Regions from separate parts of the Kribbella qitaiheensis genome, predicted to be linked through region 2. Evidence: predicted binding sites of a transcription regulator. Region 2 holds the regulator's gene; each other region holds the start of a gene.

Region 1 (5,308 bases), 1.1 Mb from region 2:
GGTCACCGTGGCCCGGGCCGCCACCACCTTGCGCGACGGCCGGTTGATCACCAAACAAGCCGCCCTCAGGGAACTTCCAGCTCTGGGTGCGCCGCTCGACGTAGTACAAGACATCGTGAAGCGCCGGTACGACGGTGCCGGCTCGTCACCTTGGTCTCCCTGGCGTCTGCGCCGCGGCAAGCAGACCCGCACCTACATCCGCACCACCATCGACAGCCTCCTCGCCTGACTCAGCTGAGTCTGCGCTGGAGGTGGACGGTCACCTCTTCGCCTGCCTGGCTCTTGCCGATGAGCTTGCAGACCGCGATCCTCAACGGGAGCCAATGCGGACCGTCGCCGGACGGCATCAGCGTCGCAGCGAACGGGTGACCGTCGATCGTCCCGCTCACCTTGACCGCGCGCCGGGTTCCGAGCAGCTCAGCGGAATCCGGCATCGTCAGGTAGGTGGCGAACGCGCCGTCCTTCTCGATCGCTGCTTTGAAGGTCGTGTCGAGTGGCTGGTCGATCATCTCTGCTCCTGTCCGAGGTGGGTCGTCAGGAGATGAGACTGCCGTCGTACGCCGAACTCATCGCCCGGCCGTGAATCAGTTGACGGTGACCGGGGCGCCGTTGGTGAGGTTGAGCAGTTCGGCGTAGCTGGTCGGGAAGACCGAGTGCGGGATCCCGGCCGCCGCCCACACCTCGGAGTACTCGTCGAGCGTCGTGTCGACCAGCGTCCGCACCGGTGCGGGGTGACCGACCGGTGCGACCCCGCCGATCGCCTGACCGGTGTGCTCCTTGACGAACTCCGGGGTCGCGCGGCGCAGCTTGGCGATGCCGAGCTCCGCCGCGATCTTGGCGGTGTCGACGCGATGCGCGCCCGAGGTGAGGATCAGCACCGGCGAGCCGTCGCCGTCGAAGATCAGGCTGTTCGCGATCGCGCCGACCTCGCAGCCGAGCTCGGCTGCCGCGGCAGCCGCCGTCGGCACCGCTTCGTCGAGGATCCGGATCACGCCGGTCGCGCCGGCCGCCGCCAGGGCGTCCTCGACCAGTTGCACGTTGGGATGAGTACTCACAGACAAAACCCTACTTCCGGTACATCGTGGCCAGTCGCCGATAGGCGGCCGGATTGCTCAGCAGATCGGTGCTGTCGGTGAACTGGTCGATGCTGCCCACCAGTTCGAGCCCGCGAAGCCACGGGTCCTCGACCGTCGCCAGACAGGCCTCGGTGAAACGCCCGGCGGCTAGGACCATCGCGGGCCGATCGAAGTACGGCCTCGGCGTGGGATCGACGTACTCCGTGATGCCCAGCTCGTTGTGCCGTCGCGCCACCTTCTCGTACGCCGTGGTCAGCGCTTCCTCGCGCTCCTTCGACGTGGCGGCGTTCAAGACGTCGGCCAGATCGCGGTCGAGCCCGTCGGGATGGCCGAGCCGCGCGAACGCCGTACCGAGCCATTTCATGTACGGCGCGTAGGTGCGCGCCATCAGCAACGCGAGGCGCATCAGGTCGCGGGTCAGGCGGGCGGCGACGATTCGGGAGCCGAGGTCGTCGCCGACCTCCGCGGTGCGCTGGACGAACGCCTCTTCCTGGGCGATCCGGGTCCATTGGCACGCGAGCAGCCAGCGCCAGACCTCATCCGGATACCAGGTCAAGGCCTCGCGGACCCGTTGCAGCCGGCCGTCATCGGCGTACACCGGACCGGCGACGACGCCCAGCAACTCCTGCTGCGGCGTGACCAGCCAGTCCTCGGTGGTCATGCCGTCGCCGACATCGCGGCCGAGCTGACCGGTGAGCCAGTCGCCGACGGTCTTCACGCCGATGTGATTGACCGGCTCCTGGGCATCCCACCCGAACCTGACGTCATGACCCCGGTACTGCGTGGGGAGGTGGCCGTCGATCAGCTCGCGGACCCGCTCGACCTCGGTCGCATCCACCAGCACCTGCAGCCGGGGACCCCAGCCATGATCCGTGGAGCGCTCGGTGTCATACCCGAGTACGTCCGAGCCCCAGCCCAACAACCCTGCTGCGTAAGGGATCTCGCCCAGCAGCGGCCGGATCACGTCGTCGTGGAAGCCGGCACTCAGCTCCCTGGCCGAGATGAAGCCCTTCGCCATCACCATGCCCGCGACCCTAGCCCGGCCGCACCGTCCGCCACCTCTTGATTTCCCTGCGACGGCTCTCAGGCCGGCGTGAGCGCCGCGGCGCCGAAGGAGACGTTGAAGCGGTTGCACCAGATCGAGACGCTGCTGAAGTTCTTCAGGTCGACGTCGGCCGGGATCGGATAGTTCTGATTGCCTTGGTTGCCCTTGAGCCGGCCGAGGCTCAAATAGCGGCCGTCGTCGAAGACATGCCAGCCGGCCTTGCCCTTGACCACCTCGGCATCACTGAGCCAGACCTCCAGATCCGGTCCGTCGGACGTGGCGAGCTGCTCCAGCCGCAGGATGCGGGAACCGTCGGGCAGCCGGACGATCGCCGCGCTGCCTGAGGTGCCGTGCTCATGGGTGATGAATCGGCCGACCGCCAATTGCACGGCAGCCGAGGGCGGGCCGGCCGTGGGGGACGGGGCGCTGTCGCGGCCGTCAGAAATTGTCGGTGGCGCCGGTGAGGATGAAGTCATGGACACCGGAGCAGCGCCAGGGAGCGCTTCGTCGACGACCTTGTCGGTGAAGAGCCGCCAGGGCTGGAAGAGCGGCAGCGCTATCGCGAGGACGGCTACTGCCGCCAGCGCGGTGCCGATGGCGATGGTGCGACGCGACTTCATCCGGCTCCCCGGCTCCGTTCACTCCTGGTCCGACAGCGGCGGGTCGCCGGCTGTCGTTCCAGTGTGTCCGGCCCAGCGGCCGCGGAGAGCCGTCGCGGCCTTACGGCCCGTTGACGATTGTCGGCGGGCGGCGCTACAGTTTCAGTGTTCGAACAGATGTTCGATTGACCCCGTCCCCGGCTCGTCGGGAGACCGGCCGGGATCGATCGGGACAACTGGACGACTCCGGTGCGGAGTTGCGGCCGCATCGGTAACCGGTGGTCCCGGTGGGCCGGGCGCCGTGGTGGACCTCGACCCCCACCTGGCGCCCACCCACCGGGCCGCTGCCCAGGGGAAGTTGGCACACAGGAGGCGATGGAGCATGTGGGAGTTCGACGAAGCCGTTGAGGTGCGTTCAGGCGTCGTGGACGGCATCGAGACTCCAGAGCAGTTCCTGTGGCGTGGCCGGCTCTGGCGGGTCTGTGCCGTCGAGGCCCAGTGGGTGGAGACCGCCGCCTGGTGGGAGCGCGGCGTGATCGGCTCAGGGGTCGGAGTGGCGACCGCCACCGCGGTAGCGGGATCGTCCGCGGGCCGTCGGAGTGTTGGACGCTGACTGGGGGCCGCAACGGGCGGTCTTCCGGGTAGAGGCGGGGTGCGGCCGGCACGGTCGTCGCGAGATGTTCGATCTCGCGCACGACCCGGACTCCGGCCGCTGGCAACTGGAGAGGGTGACGGACCGATGACAGTTTCACCGGTTTCACCGGCAGCCGCTGGTTCGGCAAGCCGCGACCTGTCCCGCGCTCGTGCTGCGCTGGCAGAGGCTCGCGAGTCCGCCGACCACCTGCTGAAGTACTCGAGCGCTCACGTGGCAGCCCTTCGGGTCGCCGCGGCCGTGCTCGCCGTCCGGGCCCGCCCGGTGCGTTCCGGTCCCCGGCGACGCGTCCAGCGCAACGCCTGGGTGCTGCTCGCCGAGGTCGCCCCGGAGTTCGGCGAGTGGGCCAGCTTCTTCGCGGCCGGCGCGACCCAGCGAGCGGCAGCGGAGGCCGGCCTGGAGCGAGCCGTCACGACCCGCGAGGCCGACGACCTGGTCCGAGCCGCGGAGACGTTCTACAACCTCGTCGAATCCAGCCTGCACATCGCGACCCAGTCGTCCCTGTCCGACACCTTCGCCCCGGAATCAGTGCTGGCCCAGCCCTGGATGCAGGCCAGCTGACCTCGGTCGACTGGCGTTGGTGGGGTGGGAAGTAGGGTGTTGCCCGCAGCGGGTTCGTAGCCGAGGAGGGCATTCACGATGGTCGACCGACGTCGCCGCTCGGTACGTACGGCGCTGGTCGCCGAGGCCCTGCGAGTAGCACTGGCCGGCCGAGCACGGATCGATCCCGGAACCGGGTTGGACATTGTCGACCTCGGCGGCGGTACTGGCGGATTCGCCGTACCGCTGGCCGTCGAAGGGCACCGGGTGACGGTTGTCGACCCGAGCCCCGATGCGTTGGCCTCGCTCGAACGCCGGGCCAGTGATGAGGGTGTCAGCAAGCTCGTGCATGGCGTGCAAGGTGATGCCGCCGAGCTGCCTGGGCTCGCGGGGGAGTCGAGCGCGGATGCCGTGCTCTGCCACGGTGTGCTCGAGGTCGTCGACGATCCCGCTCAGGCATTGCAGGCGATGGCTTCGGTCCTTCGTGAGGGTGGCGTGCTCAGCCTGTTGGTTGCCCAGCGCAACGCTGTCGTCCTGGCTCGCGCCCTCGCCGGACACCTCGCCGAGGCGAAGCTCGCGTTGCAGGGTGCGGACGGCCGCTGGGGTCCGTCGGACCCGATGCCCCGCCGCTTCGACGAAGCCGGTATCACAGCACTACTTGCTGAAGCAGGCTTCATGGTGCACACGATCCATGGCGTACGGACGTTCACGGACCTGGTCCCGTCCGCCTTCGTCGACTCCGAACCAGGCGCCGCCGAAGCCCTCGCCGACCTGGAACGCTCCGCCAGCCAGCACCCAGCCTTCCGCGCCATAGCCACCCAACTCCACATCCTCGCCACCCGCTGACCCGCCCCGGCCTCCGCCTTCGCTGGTGCTTGGTGGGCTGGTCTTGGTGACTTGGTGTGTTTGGGGTGGGGGAGGGCGGGTGTTGGTGGGGTGGGCAGTGTCGGGAGTGGTGGCGTGTCGGCTACTGGGAGTGGTGGGTGGGGTGTGAGAAAGGCCGCTGGGATTGGAGTGGATTACGGGGTAGTGACGGTGGAATGTCGGGGGTTTGAGGGGGGAAGGGAGGGAAAACGGGTTGATTACGGTGTGGAGTTGCCGGACCGTGACGCGCGGGAGGGGCAGTCAGGGTTTCGTGGACCGCACCGGCGGCCTAGACTGGACTCGGCCTATCGAGATCGCGCTCACCATGGAGGGATCGACGGTGCCCCTCTCGGAAGAAGAGCAGCGCCAGTTCGAGCAGCTCGAACGCGCCCTCGCAGCGGAAGACCCCAAGTTCGTCTCCGCCATGCGAGGAACCAATGTGCGCTTGTACTACAAGCGCCGGGCAATTCTTGCCGGCGTCGGATTCGTGCTGGGCATCGTGATTCTGATGGCCGGCGCGATCATCCCCAAC
Region 2 (5,308 bases):
GACGGTGAACGCGTTGTTGCCCCAGCGACCGTCGGGCGGCAGCACCACCCGACGCTCGCCATCCACGACGGACACCCTCGGCCGACCGCGCGGATCCGGGTCGGTCGGCGCCGGCAGCCCGACAACCGAGCGCGGGTTCCGCAGATGGTCACGCGTCAGGTCATCGGTGGCCGGGTACCGCCCGGTCTCGACCACCAGCACCGACCGCCCCGACTCGGCAACCACTTGCGCAGCCGCTCCCCCACCAGCCCCCGACCCGATGATCACGCAGTCATACCGATCAGCCAACGCCGCCCGAGGCGTGACTGCGAGTTCCAACTCGACCGGCTCCCAAGGCCCACCCGCAGCGGGTTGCCAGCCCACCATCACCCACGCCGCCGGCTGCCCGTCGTACTGCCCCTCGCCCGCATAGAACCCCTGTGCCAGCAGCCGAACCAGCCACGCCCCGTCCGGATCAGCCAGTACTACGTCAAGGTCGGGCTCCATCCCAGCAACCTCGAGCCCCCGCACCACCCGCGGCAACCAGTCCGGCCGATCCTCGGCAAGCACCCGCTCCACGAACTCGACAACACCAACGTCTCTCGCCGACGGAAACTCATCCGCGGGCACCGCCAGCTCCGCCAACCACCCAAGAACCAACCGCTGCTGCCCGCTGAGTGAGCCACCCATACCAACCATCCAATCAGCTTGCATCCGGTACCGGGGTACGGGTTTACCGTCGTTCCATGAGTACAGAGAACTGGGTGCCCGATGCATGCACCTTGCCGACCGCCGAGCAACCACTACGAGTCGCCGAGTTCGACGACCTCTTCGCAACCTCCCTGCGAGCTGTCGTCCGCACCGACTCGGCTCTCGAACTGCGCCTCGACGCCGCTGCCGAGGAAACCGCGAGAGCGCTCACCGCCCGGGAAACGGACTGCTGCTCGTTCTTCACCTTCACCTTCTCCCCCAGCCACAACGGCGAGATCCTCCTGACCGCCACGGTCCCACCGACCCGCAGTACGGTCCTCGACGCTTTGGCCACCCGAGCCACCGCCGCACTCTCATGAAGCTCCGCAGCAGCCAGGTCGCCAGCGCAGCCGGAGTCAACCTCCAGACTCTCCGGTACTACGAACGCCGCGGCCTACTCGCCGAACCGGACCGCACCAACGGCGGCCACCGCCTCTACCCACCCGAGGCCGTGACGACCCTCCGCGTGATCAAGGCCGCCCAGCGCCTCGGCTTCTCGCTGGACGAGATCGCCGACCTGCTCAAGGTCGGCGGTCACCATCACGGCACGGACCTGAAGGAACGCGCCGCCACGAAACTGGCCGACATCGAAACCCGGATCGCCGACCTATCGGTGATCGCGGCAACCCTGCGTTCGGCCCTCGCCGTCGGCTGCGACGACCTGATGAGCTGCGCATCCGAGCCGAACTGTCCGATACCTTTCACCGACCTGCGAGGCGGTACCGGGCAGAGGTCCAGCGCACTCTAGTATTTCGCGGTGAGCTACGACGATCTTGAGCCGTTCGGTCAGTTGGACACCTCTGTGTTGCCGGAGCGGCAGCAGCGGATCCTGGGGGTGATCCGGGACTGTGTGGTCAAGAACGGGTACTCCCCGAGCAGCCGGCAGATCGGCGATGCGGTCGGCCTGCGGTCGACCTCTTCCGTGTCGAAGCACTTGACGAGCCTTGAGGAGAAGGGGTTTCTGCGTCGCAGCGCCTCCGTGTCGCGACCGATCGACGTACGGGCGTTCCTGCGGTCAGCCCCGTCGGAGTCGACCTCTGACGACTCGGTCTCCGTGCCGGTGGTCGGTGACATCGCGGCCGGTACGCCGATCTCCGCCATCGAGCACGTCGACGAGTTCCTCTCGTTGCCGCGCGGCCTGACCGGGCGTGGCACCGTCTTCGCTCTGAAGGTGCGGGGCGAGTCGATGATCGACGCCGCGATCTGCGACGGCGACACCGTCGTCGTCCGGCAGCAGTCCGAGGCCCACTCCGGCCAGATCGTCGCCGCGATGATCGACGACGAGGCGACCGTCAAGGTCTATCGCCGCCGCAACGGCCACGTGTTCCTGGAACCGCGCAACCCGGAGTACGAAGTCATCGACGGCGACCAGGCCACCGTCCTCGGCGTCGTGGTCTCCGTACTCCGGAGCGTCTGACCCCGATCAGCTCCAGGCTCGGCTCGAGCGGGTGGCGTGGAGGAGCTGGGAGCTGAGCTGGCCGCTGGAGAGGAGCACGCCGAGGCGGTCTTCTTGTTCCTCGGCCTGGAGGTAGGCCTTGTCATCGTGGTGTTGCCGGCGGATCAAAGCGTCGACGCGGTCGGTCCGGCGGGTCCAGGAGGACGGTGTGTCGCGCGGGTCGGCGACCTGTTCCTCGATCGTGAAGCCGCTCTGGCTCAAGAGGTCCTGGAGCTCGGTCTGGGTCGGGAAAGAATTGCCCGCCGGGATCGGATCCAGGTGGGTGGTCTGGGCGACCAGGACGAGGAGCCCGAGGCCGGCGCCGGGAGCGAGGACTCGGTGCAGCTCCGCCAAGAGGCCGGCCTTGTCCTCGACCGTGCAGAGGACGCCGAGACACCACGCAGTACTGATTGATGCCGTTCGCAACGGAACGGCCGTCCCGTCCGCCTCGAAAGCCGGCAGGCCGAACAGCCGGGCAGCGGCGCGGCAGGCACCTTCCATCGGATCGGCCAGCACAGGCCGTACGCCGTAACGGCGGACCGCCCAGGCCGCCGGACCGCCGATCCCGGCACCCAGGTCGAGCAGCCTCGTCCCGGCGGTGAATTCGAGCGCCTCGGCCAGCCAGGCGAGCGCGGAGGGACTCGCGCTGCCGCGGCAGCCGGCCGGGATCGCATGGTCGGCACCGAGTTGCTCGACCGCTGCCCTGGTCCAGTCGGCAACCACGTCGAACTCGGCGTCCATCTTTTCGCTGTCCATCTCGCCACGACCGGTACCCACCACCACACCCTTGGGGCGGTGGGTTGGAGACGGGCTAGAAGCCGGACAGGGCTGGGCGCGCGACCTCGATGTCGGCGTCGACGGTGGGCAGCGCCAGCTGGAGGATCTGGGCAGCGTGCAGGCGGCGGAGGGCCGAGCCTTCGACGAGCAGCTTGGAGCCGCGGATCCCGCTGCCGAGGATCACCGAGCCCGCCGTGGTGACGGCTTCGTCCACCAGCACCGGCCAGTCAGCCGGTAGCCCGATGGGCGTGATGCCGCCGTACTCCATCGCCGTCCGGCTGACGGCGTCGTCGTGGGCGGTGAAGGAGAGTTTGCGGACGTCGAGATGTCGCCGGACGACGCCGCGGACGTCAGCACGCGCGGTCGCCAGTACGACGACGGCCGCTACCCTCGTGACGGCCGACCGGCGGCCCTCCACGATCAGGCAGTTCGCGGACGCTTCGAGCGGAACGCCGTACTCGGCGCAGAATGCGGCCGTGTCCGCCAGTCCGGGGTCGATCGGCGCGACCAGGGCATCCAGGTCGTCGAGTGCCGTTCGAACCGGGCCGGCGGCCAGATCCGGCCGGTCCTTCAGACGCTGCCATTGCAGTCGCCTTGCCATCAGCCGGCCGACCTTGAGGTCCACCGGGAACAGTGGGTGCAGGGGTGGTCAGTACGCGTGGGCTTCATACCCGGCGACGGTAGGCAGCCCGCCTTGCAGCATTCTCTATCCAGCACCTGGACAGCTCAGGCGATCAGCCGGACCGCCTCGGGAATGGTCGAGGTCACAGGTACGCCGGTCGCCTCGAGCGCCGCCCGGTTCATCCCGCCGGTAGCGACCAGGATGCACTGCGCGCCGACCGCGAGCGCGGCCTCCGCGTCGTCTACGACATCGCCGATCACCAGCACGCCGGCCGGATCCAGGCTCTGCGCCTCCAGGTGGCGGACCAGGTGCTCGGTCTTGGACTCGCCACCGAGCTCCCCCGGCAGTCCGTCGATCCGCTGGAACAGCTCGGTCAGCCCGTGACCGTCCACGGTTGGGAGGAGCTGCGAGTGGAACCACATCGACAACAGCGACTGCGTGCGCCCGGTCGCCATCCACGAATGCAACTCGTCCGGTACGCCGGGGGCGAGCGCGGAGGTGTGCAGCAGCAGGTCGTACCGATCGTGGTAAAGCCGATCGACCGAGACCCAGTCCTCGTCGGTCAGGACGCGCGCCAGCACCCGCTCGTAGCAAGGCCGCACCGGTCGTGAGTAGAACCCCTGCCACTCCTCCCAGGTCAGCGCGGCCCGGCCGAAGTGGGCGCAGACATCGTTGACGGCGGCAAGCACCACGGTGTTGTCGTTGAGCAGAGTCCCGTTCCAGTCCCAGACGATGTGGGACGCCCTCACGTTGGTCACGCACGCAACCTTAGAGGCCGCAGCTGTCGGAGCCTGCGGCCTCATCGGTTCTCGAAGGTCAGGCGAGCACTCGCCTACGCCGAGCGACCACGGTCAGCAGACCGCAGATGACAGCCACACCCGCTCCGCCGACCAGCACCATCCAGGCTCCACGATTCGACTCCGACTGGACCTCTGCCGTGGCTGGCGCCGCGGCCGAGACGTCGTACCCGCCAGCGGTGCCGTTCTTCGCGTAGGCACTGCCCGCCTGCTTGTCGGCGTACCGGGCCGCGACCTGCTGCCGGTACGACGTGAGGCTGATCGGCTTGGTCCCGATCGCCTTGATCCCATCGGGGTCGAGTGCGCGGATCTGGTTACCCGAAACGGCGTACCAGGCACCGATCTGCGGCTCGGTCAGCACCTTCGCGCCGTGGGCCGCCGCAGCCATCTTGGCCTCGGTGTCACCGGTCGCGATGTTGACCGGCTGCCAGGCCCCGGTGGCCTTGTCGGGAGCCGTGTAGACGGTCATCACGGCACTCCCCTTCGTCGCCTTGGTGGCGACGTACCAAAGGGTGCCGACCTCGTTCGACCGCGACCGGACGAAATCGGCACTCAACGCGTACACAGGAACGGTGTCCTGCTGTACGACGAGGGCCGCCTTCGCCGATGCCGCCTTCGCCGACGGTGCCAGGCCGGACCGCTGAGCCATCTGCTGCGCGGCCTTGTCGAGGAGTTGCCCGGCCTGGGCCGAGTGGGCCGCACCGGACGCCGCGGTGAGATCCGGGCCTGGTGTCGCCGCACCGGCGGTCGCGGCCGCGGAGAACACCGTCAGCGTGCCGATCCCCAGCGCCGCTGCGATCCTCAGTAGATGCTGCTTGAAGGGCGCCATGGTTCAGGCTCCGATCCGGTAGAGCGAGTGCGTCCAGGTGAACTGCGAGTTGGACCGGTACCAGTTGTAGGTCGAGTAGTTGTACCGCTGGTCGTCCGGCCAGGGGTTGTAGTACTCGA
Region 3 (5,308 bases), 940 kb from region 2:
CCACGCGACGCATCTCCACTACCGATCGACCCACCTTCCCCCACACTCGAACCACCTCCGCCCGCGCTCGAGTCACCGCCACCCCGGATCGAATCAGCAGCGGCAGAAGAAGTAGAAGCCCGGCCAGCCGAACCCGACGCCGAACCGGCATCCAAGGCCCAGTCGGCGTCGCCAGAAGTCGAAGCACCACCAGCAGCGGAGGCATCCTCCCCCCACACCGAGCCAGCAGCAGCCGACGTCGAACCGCCGCCGCTCGAAGCCCCCGCATCCGGGGCTGCAACATCCTCGCCCAAGACCGAACCAGCAGCACCCGACGCCGACCCCCGGCCGCTCGAAGCACCCGCAGCCAAAGCCGCGTCGTCCTCACCCCACACAGCATCAGCAGCAGCCGGAGCCCGCCCGCTCGAAGCACCCGCGTCCGGTGCCGCGTCGTCCTCGCCCCAGACCGAACCAGCAACAGCCGAGGGCCCGGCTCATGGGAGTACCCGCAACCTGGGCCGGGGTGTCCTCGCCCCAGATTGAATCGGCAGCAAGTGAGCTCGAGACGTGGCGGGTGGAAGCATCCGAAGCCGCGGGTGAGTCGTTCGAGGGCTGGTCACCATTGCCGGAAGGTGAATCACCATTGGCGGCTGACGCATCGTCGGCCCAGATCGAAGCGGCGGCAGCCGAGGTCGAAGCCTGACCGGTCATAGCACCCGCAGCCGGAGACGCGTCGCCGTCGTCACCCCAGACCGAACCAGCAACAGCCGAGGCCTGGCCGGTGGAGGCGCCTGCAGCCGGGGCTGGGGTGTCGTCGCCCCAGATCGAATCTGCGGCAGCTGAGGTCGAGGGGCGCGCGGTTGAAGCGGTGGCAGGTGGGGTTGAAGGGTCATCGCCCCAGATTGAGGCGGCGGTGGCTGAGGACGATGTGGCGGTGCGCTGGGGGCGGGTGTCGGGGTCTGAGGATGAGGCGTCAGTACCTGAGGTTGAGGCATCAGCGCGAGGGACCGAGGTGCCAGAGCGTGGGGCCGCGGCGCCGGTGCGGCGAGCTGCAGCACGGGTGCCCGCGGTTCGGTCCGGGCCGTCGGGGTCTTCCGTGGGGACGTCGAACCAGTCCGGCCCGCCGGCGCGCTCCGCGAGGCCGGTCGACCAAGGGTCGAACTCAGCTGGTTCGGCGGAGCCGAGGCGGCTGGATCTGCTCGCGCGGCCGCTGGTCTCGCCAGTGCGGTTACTGGATCCGCCCCGGCGCGCAGGCGACCCTCCAGTTCGGCCAGCAGAACCTGCTGAACGACCGGTGGAGCCTGCCGTGCGGCCGGCACTTCCATCAGCGCGTCCGTCCGACCCGGTAGACCGTCCGCCGGACCCTACAGAGCGGTCGCTGGGGCCTGCGGAGCGGTCGCTCGACTTGGCGGGGCGACCGGTGGGGTCGCCGTCTCGGAACCATGGGAGGGGTTGGACGGGTGGGCGTTCTGCGTCTGGGTCGGGCCCCGCCGGTTTCGGCGGGGTGATTCCCGAGAGTCCCCGGCGGACTCCGTCGGGCAGCTCCGGTAGGGATTTCTTGGAGCTGCCTCGACGGTCGGCGCCGGGAGCTGGGGTGTGGTCAGAAGTCGACATCGACCTCGGCCGGCGCGGCGGCGTCGGCCGGCTTGTCCACCACTGGGCCGATGCCCATCTTCTCCTTGATCTTCTTCTCCAGCTCGTTGGCCAGATCGGGGTTGTCGCGCAGGAAGTTCCGCGCGTTCTCCCGGCCCTGGCCGAGCTGGTCGCTCTCGTAGGTGAACCAGGCGCCGGCCTTGCGGACGAAGCCCTGCTCCACGCCGAGGTCGAGCAGGCTGCCCTCGCGGCTGATGCCCTGGCCGTAGATGATGTCGAACTCGGCCTGCTTGAACGGCGGGGCCACCTTGTTCTTCACGACCTTGACCCTGGTCCGGTTGCCGACGAAGTCGGTGCCGTCCTTGAGCGACTCGATCCGGCGCACGTCCAGCCGGACCGACGCGTAGAACTTCAGCGCCTTTCCACCGGTCGTGGTCTCCGGCGAACCGAACATGACGCCGATCTTCTCGCGCAGCTGGTTGATGAAGATCACGGTCGTGTTGGTGCCGCTGACCGCACCGGTCATCTTGCGCAGCGCCTGGCTCATCAGCCGGGCCTGCAGACCGACGTGGCTGTCACCCATCTCGCCCTCGATCTCGGCCCGGGGCACCAGCGCGGCGACCGAGTCGATCACGACGATGTCGACCGCGCCGGAGCGGATCAGCATGTCGGCGATCTCCAGCGCCTGCTCACCGGAGTCCGGCTGCGAGACCAGCAGCGCGTCGGTGTCGACGCCGAGCTTCTGGGCGTAGTCCGGGTCGAGGGCGTGCTCCGCGTCGATGAACGCCGCGATGCCGCCGGCCCGCTGGGCGTTGGCGACCGCGTGCAGCGCCACCGTCGTCTTACCCGAGGACTCCGGGCCGTAGATCTCCACCACCCGGCCGCGGGGCAGACCACCGATACCGAGCGCGATGTCGAGCGCGATCGACCCGGTCGGGATGACCTCGATCGGCGCCCGGCCCTGCTCGCCCAGCCGCATCACCGAGCCCTTGCCGCACTGCCGCTCGATCTGCGTCAGCGCGGTCGCCAGAGCCTTTTCGCGATCCCCGGCCTTGCGCTGCTCCGCCGCCGCACTCGCTGCTGCACCAGCCATCAGACTGCCACCTAACCCATCTAGTAATCGGGGCCGCTGTCCCAGCTGCCCGGAGGAATTCTTTGTCGCCAGAGACGGTATGGGTTACGTCGGACAGTTTCGGTGCCACCTGAAATCTGTGGACAACTTCGGCCGATCCGACGAACTCGTACGAGACAAACTAACCCGAACACGTGTTCGAACCGCAACTGACACGCCGAAGTTAACCCAACATCCGCTCTGGCCCGCAGAGTCTCTACCCTGGCAACCGTGACAGAGCGCCCGGACGTCCCTGATTCCGCCGTGGTCCTGGCCCTCAGCCGGGTCGAGTTCGGCATCGACTCGGTGCTGGACGCGCTGCGCACCCAGGACCCGTTCGGCATCCGCAGCGCCCTGACCGAGTACTCCGCCCAGGAGCAACCGAACCTGGCCGAGAAGGGCCTGATCCTGGCGATCGACCGGTTGCTCACGATGAAGGTGCCCGGGCACGCCGAGTGGCCGACACTGCCACTCGCGAAGCGCTGCGACTGGTGGGTCGAGCGGCTCGGCGGGTTCGCCGCGGTCGCCGCCGGACTCCCCCGGCTCAGTGGCGCCGCTGCCGACGCCCTGCCGATCAAAGACACCCTGGGCGCCGCAGTACAGGCGATGGTGATCGGTGCGGTCTGTCGCGAGTACGGCGTGGAAGCGCATGCCGATCGCACTGCGGTGATCGCCAGGGTGCTGACCTCTCGCCCGATCACGCCGGACGCAGTGCTCGAGTACGACGACCCCACTGCGGCCGGTCAGGATGTGGCCAAGCAACTGGGCTTCGGTGACGAGTCCGACGAAGCCGGGCTGCGCAAGGGCGTTCGACTGGTCTGGCGGATCAGCAAGCTGCTCGGCGGCCTCGGTGACGTGTTCGAGGACCGCCCGCGCGGCAGTATCGGCGCCAGGATGCTCGGCAAGGTCCCAGCCATCGGTGTGGTCGGCGGCTTCTTCGACGAGCGCAAGGGCATCCGCAGAGCCGCCTACGCCGCGGCAGACCTGCTCACCACCGGCAGTTTCCGGGTCAAACCGGTCTGACCGGGCACAAACCCTTGTCCGCGGCCTGCCTCGCGCTGGAATGATCTGCCCATGACCGCGATCGTGATCGTCCAGCCGGACGGGTCCTGGCCGGCACAGTACGACAAGACGGCCGAGACCATCCACCAGATCCTCGGCGGTACTGCGGTCCGCATCGACCACATCGGCTCGACTTCGGTGCCGCGGCTCCCGGCCAAGGACATCCTCGACATCCAGGCGACCGTGGCCACCGAACCAGAGCTGGACGAGGCCGCGCAATTGCTGGCAGCGGCGAACTGGGAAGTACGGCCGCCGCGCCGGGACCATCCTGTGCCAGGCCTACCGCAGGACGAGTCCCAGTGGGTCAAGCGGATCGTGGTCGAGCCCATGTACCGGCGCAGGGTGAACCTGCACATCCGGGTGGAAGGCCGTGCCAACCAGAGGTACGCGCTGCTGTTCCGGGACTATCTACGTGCCCACCCGGACACAGCCACAGCGTACGGCGAGTTCAAGCGGCGCGCAGCGATGCTGCCCTTCGACTCTGTCGGCGGCTATGCCGACCTGAAGGACCCAGTGTGCGACCTCGTTTATCTACCTGCCGAGGAGTGGGCCGCACGGACCGGCTGGACTGCCTGATCAGGTTGCATATCCGACAGTGAGCGCAGCACTACGTAGTGCTCGTTGACGCGGCTCCCAGCAGCCACCAGTCTGGACCAGGGGCTTGCCGGCGTGACCCGGCGTACGACGGGCAGGCGGTTCCCGAGGGGGCGTGATTCGGGATGGCTGGTGTGGGGCGGCTCGCGGCGTTGCCGTGCGGCAAGGTGTCGAAGTGGATAGTGCTGGCGCTGTGGATCATCGCGGTCGGCGTCTGCGTCAGTCCGGCGAGCAAGCTGACCGGTGCGCAGGAGAACGACGCTGTGGCCTGGCTACCGGGCAACGCCGAGTCCACCGAGGTACTGAAGGCGACAGCCCAGTTCTCCTCGCCTGACGAGATCCCTGCCGTGCTGGTCTACGAACGGCCCGAGGGAGTCACTCCGGCGGACCAGCAGGCCGTCGCGAGCCACGTCGGGCAGTACGGGAAGCTCCAGGACGTCGACCGCGACGTGATCGGACCTATCCCCTCGGAGGACGGCAAGGCGTTGCAGGTGCTCGTGCCGATCAACGCTGGAGCAGGCGGCTGGGACACGATCGGCGCAAGGGCCGACGACATTCGCCGCGTGGCGGCCGACCGGCCTGACGGCTTGTCGTTCCACCTGACCGGGCCGGGTGGGTTCGCGGCTGACTCGCAAGAGGCCTTCGCCGGCATCGACGGCAAGCTGCTGTACTCCGCGGCCGCGGTCGTCATCATCATCCTGCTGCTCACCTATCGCAGCCCCGTGCTGTGGTTGTTGCCGCTCATCTCGGCCGGCACCGCGCTGTTCGCCGCCCAGGCAGTCATCTACCTCCTGGCGACCAAGGCAGATCTGACTGTCAACGCACAGAGCGCAGGGATCCTGACAGTGCTCGTATTCGGTGCGGGGACGGACTATGCCCTGCTACTGATAGCGCGCTATCGAGAAGAGCTCCGTCGACATCAGGATCGCCACGAAGCGATGGCCTTCGCACTGCATCGGTCTGGCCCGG
Region 4 (5,308 bases), 3.0 Mb from region 2:
ACTGTTAGGAAAGTTTCCTATTAACGCGAGACCGTACGGAGATATCACGGCGGTGTCAATCGATGGGAAGATCACGGTTGGGCCCTGCTCAGTCAGGGGATCCACGTGTTCTCCGGGCCGCTGGTGAACGACGTACGGCTGGCACGGGCGGACGCGAGTGCCGACGAGTTCTCGGAAGCGCTGGAGTTGGTCGGAGCGCTCGCGTGGGTCAAGGCGCTGCCCGAGGGACTGGACACCGAGGTGGGCGAGAACGGTCATCAGCTGACCGGCGCCCAGGCGCTACGGGTTGCATTGGCGCGACTGGCGCTGGCCGACCCGGCGGTCGCAGTACTGGATGAAGCAACTGCCGAGGCGGGCAGCGCGGATGCACGCGATCTCGAACGAGCCAGCCCGCAGCCACCGAAGGCCGTACCACGCTGATCGTGGCCCACGCCTGACCCAGGCACAGCAGGCCGACCGCATCATCGTGATGGACCACGGCCGAATCGTGGAGTCAGGCACCCACACAGACCTACTGGTCGCCGCCGGCCGCTACGCCCACCTCTGGCACAGCTGGACCGGCACCCCTCAACCCCACCCGCTTACTAGCGCGATAGCCGATCAACACACCAAAGGCGAGCCCCAGTACAACGGCGATCGCGACGCTCAGCCAGCCGTCGAGGAGCAACGAGAAGAGCAGATAGGCGGCGATCCCGCCGAACATCGCCGCGATACCTCCCCCGAGGACCGGGTGGCACCGCTCCCAGGCCGAGTGACGCCGGTCGCGGCCGGCTTTGGGCGAGATGGCGACGAACGCCCACATCGGGCAAAGGGCGATGACCCAGAGGGCATTCCGCAGACTGGGCTCGACCACCAGACGGACAATCAACGCGATGCCGCACACCCCTGCGAAGATCCGCTGCACAAGGACAGGCGGGTCGAACGTCTTCTCCACCACCGGCTTGTCCATCAGGGCAGACGCCAGTCGACCGCAGTACCGCCCTGCTCGACCAGCAGCGCGTTGACGCGGCTGAACGGCTTCGACCCGAAGAACCCACGGTCGGCCGACATCGGGCTCGGATGCGCGCTCTCGACGTACGGCGTACTGCCGAGCATCGGCTTCAACGTCTGCGCGTCCCGACCCCACAGAATCGCCACGAGCGGCCCACCACGCTTCACCAACGCGTGAATCGCCTGCTCCGTAACGGCTTCCCAGCCTTTCCCCCGATGCGACCCCGACTTCCCGGGCTGCACCGTGAGCACCCTGTTCAACAGCAGCACACCTTGCTCGGCCCACGGCGTCAAATCGCCATTAGACGGCGCCGGTACGCCGACATCCGCCATCAGCTCTTTGTAGATGTTCCCCAAACTCCGCGGCACCGGCCGTACGTCAGGTGCCACCGAGAAACTCAACCCCACCGGATGCCCAGGCGTCGGATAGGGATCCTGTCCCACCACCAGCACCTTCACCTCGTCCAGCGGCTGCTTGAACGCCCGCAACACGTTCTCCCCCGCCGGCAGATACGACCTCCCCGCCGCGATCTCCCCGCGCAGGAACTCCCCCATCCGCGCCACAGTCTCCTGAACCGGCGCCAACGCCTCAGCCCAGTCCCCCGCCACCAACTCATCCATGCTCTTAGGACTCACCGGCCAACCCTCCCACCCACCCCACTCCCAACGCCAACCCTCACACGCCTCCGCACTCGCTCCTACGTCACTCCGACTCCGCCGCTCCCACCCACCCCCACTCCCAACGCCAACCCTCACACGCCTCCGCACTCGCTCCTACGTCACTCCGACTCCGCCGCTCCCACCCACCCCACTCCCAACGCCAACCCTCACACGCCTCCGCACTCGCTCCTACGTCACTCCGACTCCGCCGCTCCCACCCACCCCACTCCCAACGCCAACCCTCACACGCCTCCGCACTCGCTCCTACGTCACTCCGACTTCGCCGCTCCCACCCACCCCACTCCCAACGCCAACCCTCACACGCCTCCGCACTCGCTCCTACGTCACTCCGACTCCGCCGCTCCCACCCACCCCGCCGATGTCTACGCCACGGCTCGCCGCCTGCCTCCTACCGAAGCCGCCACGCCTCGCGACCAGAGATGGCACCTCCCCAACACGGCCACGTGTGCCGCCGGCTGGTGACTACTTCGCCCTCTCCCACTCATCCCGCTGCTCGGCATCCTTGATAACGAGCTCTTCGGCTCCGACTGTCGTGAGGAAGTTCTTCATCCAAACCAGCGCGACCACAGCAGAATCTCGAGTGATCCCGTCCGGCTCCAGCTCAGTCCGTACCGCGGAGAGAACCGGCTGCTCGACGTACCCGAGATGCGCGGCAGTGATCAACAAGTCATTGCTCTTCTGCCGAAGGCGCAGGGACGGCCAGGCCAGGCCGACCGGAATGACCAACAGCGGAGCAACCCACCAAGGCCCGTCCAGCGAGACAAGTCCGATGAAAAGGAACAGCGGGAAGGCCACCGCAATCCGGAACTCGACTTCGCCACGAAGGCGATCGATCTGCTGATATCGATCGGGCGCCTCCTTCGACAACTGCAACAAGGTGGCGGGGAGATCACGGGTGATCTCAGCCGCCGGGAAAGCTTGGCGATGCTCTCGGGCGCCATCGCGAGCGAATTCCGAATCACCGCTCTCTCCTCCACCGAAAGCGCCGTGGCCGTCGATCGGCGAAGCCTTCGGCTTTCCGTCGAACCAACGGGCGAAGGAATCAGCCTGAGGCTGCCCAGAACTCCGAACAGCCCAACTGTCGACCCGGCCTCTTTCGCCCCACTTCCGCAACTGCCCGCTGACGATCTTGAGCAGGCCGTTGAACAGACTGGCGCCGATCGATCCGACGATGTAGCAGACAAACGGAAGAACAGTCAGTTGCGATGCGAGATTGCGCGTCAGCGACACCGCGAGCTGCCATTCGGTAGAAAACGCGCTCTCGACAGCGGCGCGGTGCGGGAACTCGATCTCTACGATCACCGCCACCCAGAGCGCACCACCCGCCGATGGAGCGCGAAGATCTCGCAAGCCGGGCAATCGACGCCAGAAGATTCACTTGTCCCCCTGATGCCGCAGCCCGGCTCTTCGGCCATCCATCCCCTGACAGGCCAAACATCAGGGCCCGTACGTCGGCCGCACCATGCCTGAGCAGATCGAGCACCGCCCGCCGCCGGGAACCACCCTTGAGATCTGCTTGCGAAAGGCAACGAATCACCGCTGTGTCGCCCCCTCACAAGGGTTCTGCGAATTTGATGTACTCGAACTCCTGTTCTAATATAGACACATGAGCACGGTGGCGGTTGATCCTTGGTACGGCGAGCAGGTGGACGCCGACGAGCTTGCTGCGCTGATCGAAGCCGGGGTGCTCACGGTGCCGGAAGATCCAGAGGCACCGGGCGGTCCGCGGTATGTCGACGAGTTCGACCTTTTCGACGACGGGTCCAGATTTCAGATGTCGCGGATCGACGCGCTGGAGTGGGAGTTGTGGGCCGGCGTCGAGCAGGACGAAGCCGAGAAGATTATGCTCGAGATGAAGGCGCCGGAGTGGGTGTTCCTGCCGCCAGGCGGTGAGCTGGCGGCAGCGCTGGAAGAGGTGCGCCCGCAGACGGAGTCACCGATGGCGCTGATCGAGTTGATGAAAGCGACCAGCCGGCTGACCGCATGGAGCGAGGCGGGCAGGCTGTCGGCCATCGCGTCGTTCTACCGGCAGCGTCAGGCCCAGGCGACCGAGTTCTCCCGCCCCAGCGAGATCGATTCCCACGGCCGCCCGATCGATCCGGAACGCTCCTGGATCGCCGAGATCGCCGCCGCACTGAAGCTGTCTCCCAACACCGCGAGCAGTCATGTCGATACCGCGCTGCGCCTGACCAGCATGCTGACCGCGACCCACACCGCACTGCGCTGCGGCGCGATCACTTTGTCCAAGGCCATCGCGATCAGCGACGCGACCCGGCCTCTGACCGACGCACAGGCCAAGGCAGTCGAAGCACACGTCCTCCAGCGCGCCCCTTCTCAGTCCCACGCGAATCTGCTCCGTTCCCTCCGCAAGCAGGTCGCCCACTACGACGCGAAGAACGAAGCCGAACGCCATCGCGAAGCCACAGCACAGCGCGAGGTCCGCCTCGTCCCCCTCCCCGACGGCATGGCCGGCCTCTGGATCGTCCACACCGCCGAAAAGATCCAGCAAATGTGGATCGTCATCCAAGCCATGGCCGACCTAGCCAAACGCCCCACCACAACACCCGCCCCCACCACCCGCGCAGACTCCCACACTGACGACCACACCAACCGGGACGCGAGCACCTCCACCACAACAACCGACCATGGCACAGTCGCCAACCCCGACGCGACAACCGACGGCAGCACAGTCGCCGAGCCGGCCCGCGACCTCCGACGACGGCACAGTCGCCGAGCCGGGCGCGACCTCCGACGGCTCAGATGCTGTTCCCCACAGCACATTCTCCGCAGACGGTGAGCCGTCGGGTGGTGAATCAATGGTCGGCTCCAAGGTAGGCGCAGCGGACTTCTCGAACGAGATCGGTCTGAACGGCAGCGGTGCCGCCACCGTCAAGCCGCCGGCCAGCCCTCCTCAAGAGGACTCTGCCCAGAAGAACCCCGCACCGGAGAACTCGTCCCAGGAGAACTCCGCCCCGGACGCCCCTGCTCCGGCGAATTCTGCACAGCGCTGCCCTGCGACGGAGGACTCTGCGCTGGAGAGCCTTGCACTGGACGGCTCCGCGCAGGGCAGCCCTGCACTGGACAACCCCACACTGGACAACCCCACACTGGACAACCCCACACTGGACAACCCCGCACTGGACAACTCCGCGCCGGACCGGTTTGCGCTGGAGGGTTCTGTACTGGAGGGAGGACCGTGGGCGGGTGCTGATTCTGCGGACGTGACCGGCGTTGGTCGTCCAGATGTCGGACAGGGCCGCCCCGCTGTTGATGAGGGGCGTACGGCTGGGCAGCGGCGGGCGGATATGGCTGCGGAACTGTTCGAGATCATGCTCTGGAACGGACTCGACTGGCTCGGCAGGCGTCTCCCGGACCAGCACCGGCGGCGACCCCACATCGAGGTCCTCATTCCGGTCGGCACCCTGCTCGGACTCGACGACGAGCCCTGCCAACTCACCGGATACGGGCCGATCCCCGCCGAGATGGCACGACGTATCTCCACCGACGGCACTTGGCGACGCCTCCTCACCGACCCCACCAACGGCGCGGTACTACAAGCCTCCACCAACCGCCACGACCCCGGCAGCCTTGTCTCCGAGACACTCCTGGCCGCCCATTCGGTCTGTGACTGGATCAA

The links. The regulator LexA, encoded in region 2, represses DNA repair genes until DNA is damaged. The targets are predictions, from matches to a motif close to TCGAACANNTGTTCGA.
Region 1: the regulator LexA is predicted to act here: its motif matches at 2,890-2,905, upstream of F1D05_RS41520 (DUF6504 family protein).
Region 3: the regulator LexA is predicted to act here: its motif matches at 2,831-2,846, upstream of recA (recombinase RecA).
Region 4: the regulator LexA is predicted to act here: its motif matches at 3,252-3,267, upstream of F1D05_RS25910 (DUF222 domain-containing protein).

Annotation. Positions count from the first base shown of each region.
Region 1 covers NZ_CP043661.1:7,367,471-7,372,778, forward strand. Annotated here, with positions in the region: gene F1D05_RS34950 (nucleotidyltransferase) at 1-229, shown strand, start outside; gene F1D05_RS34955 (DUF1905 domain-containing protein) at 231-509, opposite strand; gene F1D05_RS34960 (YbaK/EbsC family protein) at 585-1,055, opposite strand; gene F1D05_RS34965 (DUF4037 domain-containing protein) at 1,066-2,100, opposite strand; gene F1D05_RS34970 (DM13 domain-containing protein) at 2,160-2,741, opposite strand; gene F1D05_RS41520 (DUF6504 family protein) at 3,103-3,333, shown strand; gene F1D05_RS34980 (SAV_6107 family HEPN domain-containing protein) at 3,460-3,933, shown strand; gene F1D05_RS34985 (class I SAM-dependent methyltransferase) at 4,012-4,758, shown strand; gene F1D05_RS34990 (DUF3040 domain-containing protein) at 5,048-5,308, shown strand, end outside.
Region 2 covers NZ_CP043661.1:285,172-290,479, reverse strand. Annotated here, with positions in the region: gene F1D05_RS01290 (GMC oxidoreductase) at 1-669, opposite strand, end outside; gene F1D05_RS01285 (hypothetical protein) at 726-1,049, shown strand; gene F1D05_RS01280 (MerR family transcriptional regulator) at 1,046-1,477, shown strand; gene lexA (transcriptional repressor LexA) at 1,487-2,146, shown strand; gene F1D05_RS01270 (class I SAM-dependent methyltransferase) at 2,153-2,941, opposite strand; gene F1D05_RS01265 (YbaK/EbsC family protein) at 2,976-3,566, opposite strand; gene F1D05_RS01260 (HAD family hydrolase) at 3,668-4,321, opposite strand; gene F1D05_RS01255 (hypothetical protein) at 4,380-5,189, opposite strand; gene F1D05_RS01250 (papain-like cysteine protease family protein) at 5,193-5,308, opposite strand, start outside.
Region 3 covers NZ_CP043661.1:7,506,856-7,512,163, reverse strand. Annotated here, with positions in the region: gene recA (recombinase RecA) at 1,580-2,665, opposite strand; gene F1D05_RS35575 (hypothetical protein) at 2,915-3,706, shown strand; gene F1D05_RS35570 (GrpB family protein) at 3,758-4,321, shown strand; gene F1D05_RS35565 (MMPL family transporter) at 4,465-5,308, shown strand, end outside.
Region 4 covers NZ_CP043661.1:5,443,137-5,448,444, reverse strand. Annotated here, with positions in the region: gene F1D05_RS25930 (ATP-binding cassette domain-containing protein) at 106-420, shown strand; gene F1D05_RS25925 (hypothetical protein) at 512-949, opposite strand; gene F1D05_RS25920 (uracil-DNA glycosylase) at 949-1,611, opposite strand; gene F1D05_RS25915 (hypothetical protein) at 2,134-2,979, opposite strand; gene F1D05_RS25910 (DUF222 domain-containing protein) at 3,278-4,468, shown strand; gene F1D05_RS25905 (hypothetical protein) at 4,488-5,308, shown strand, end outside.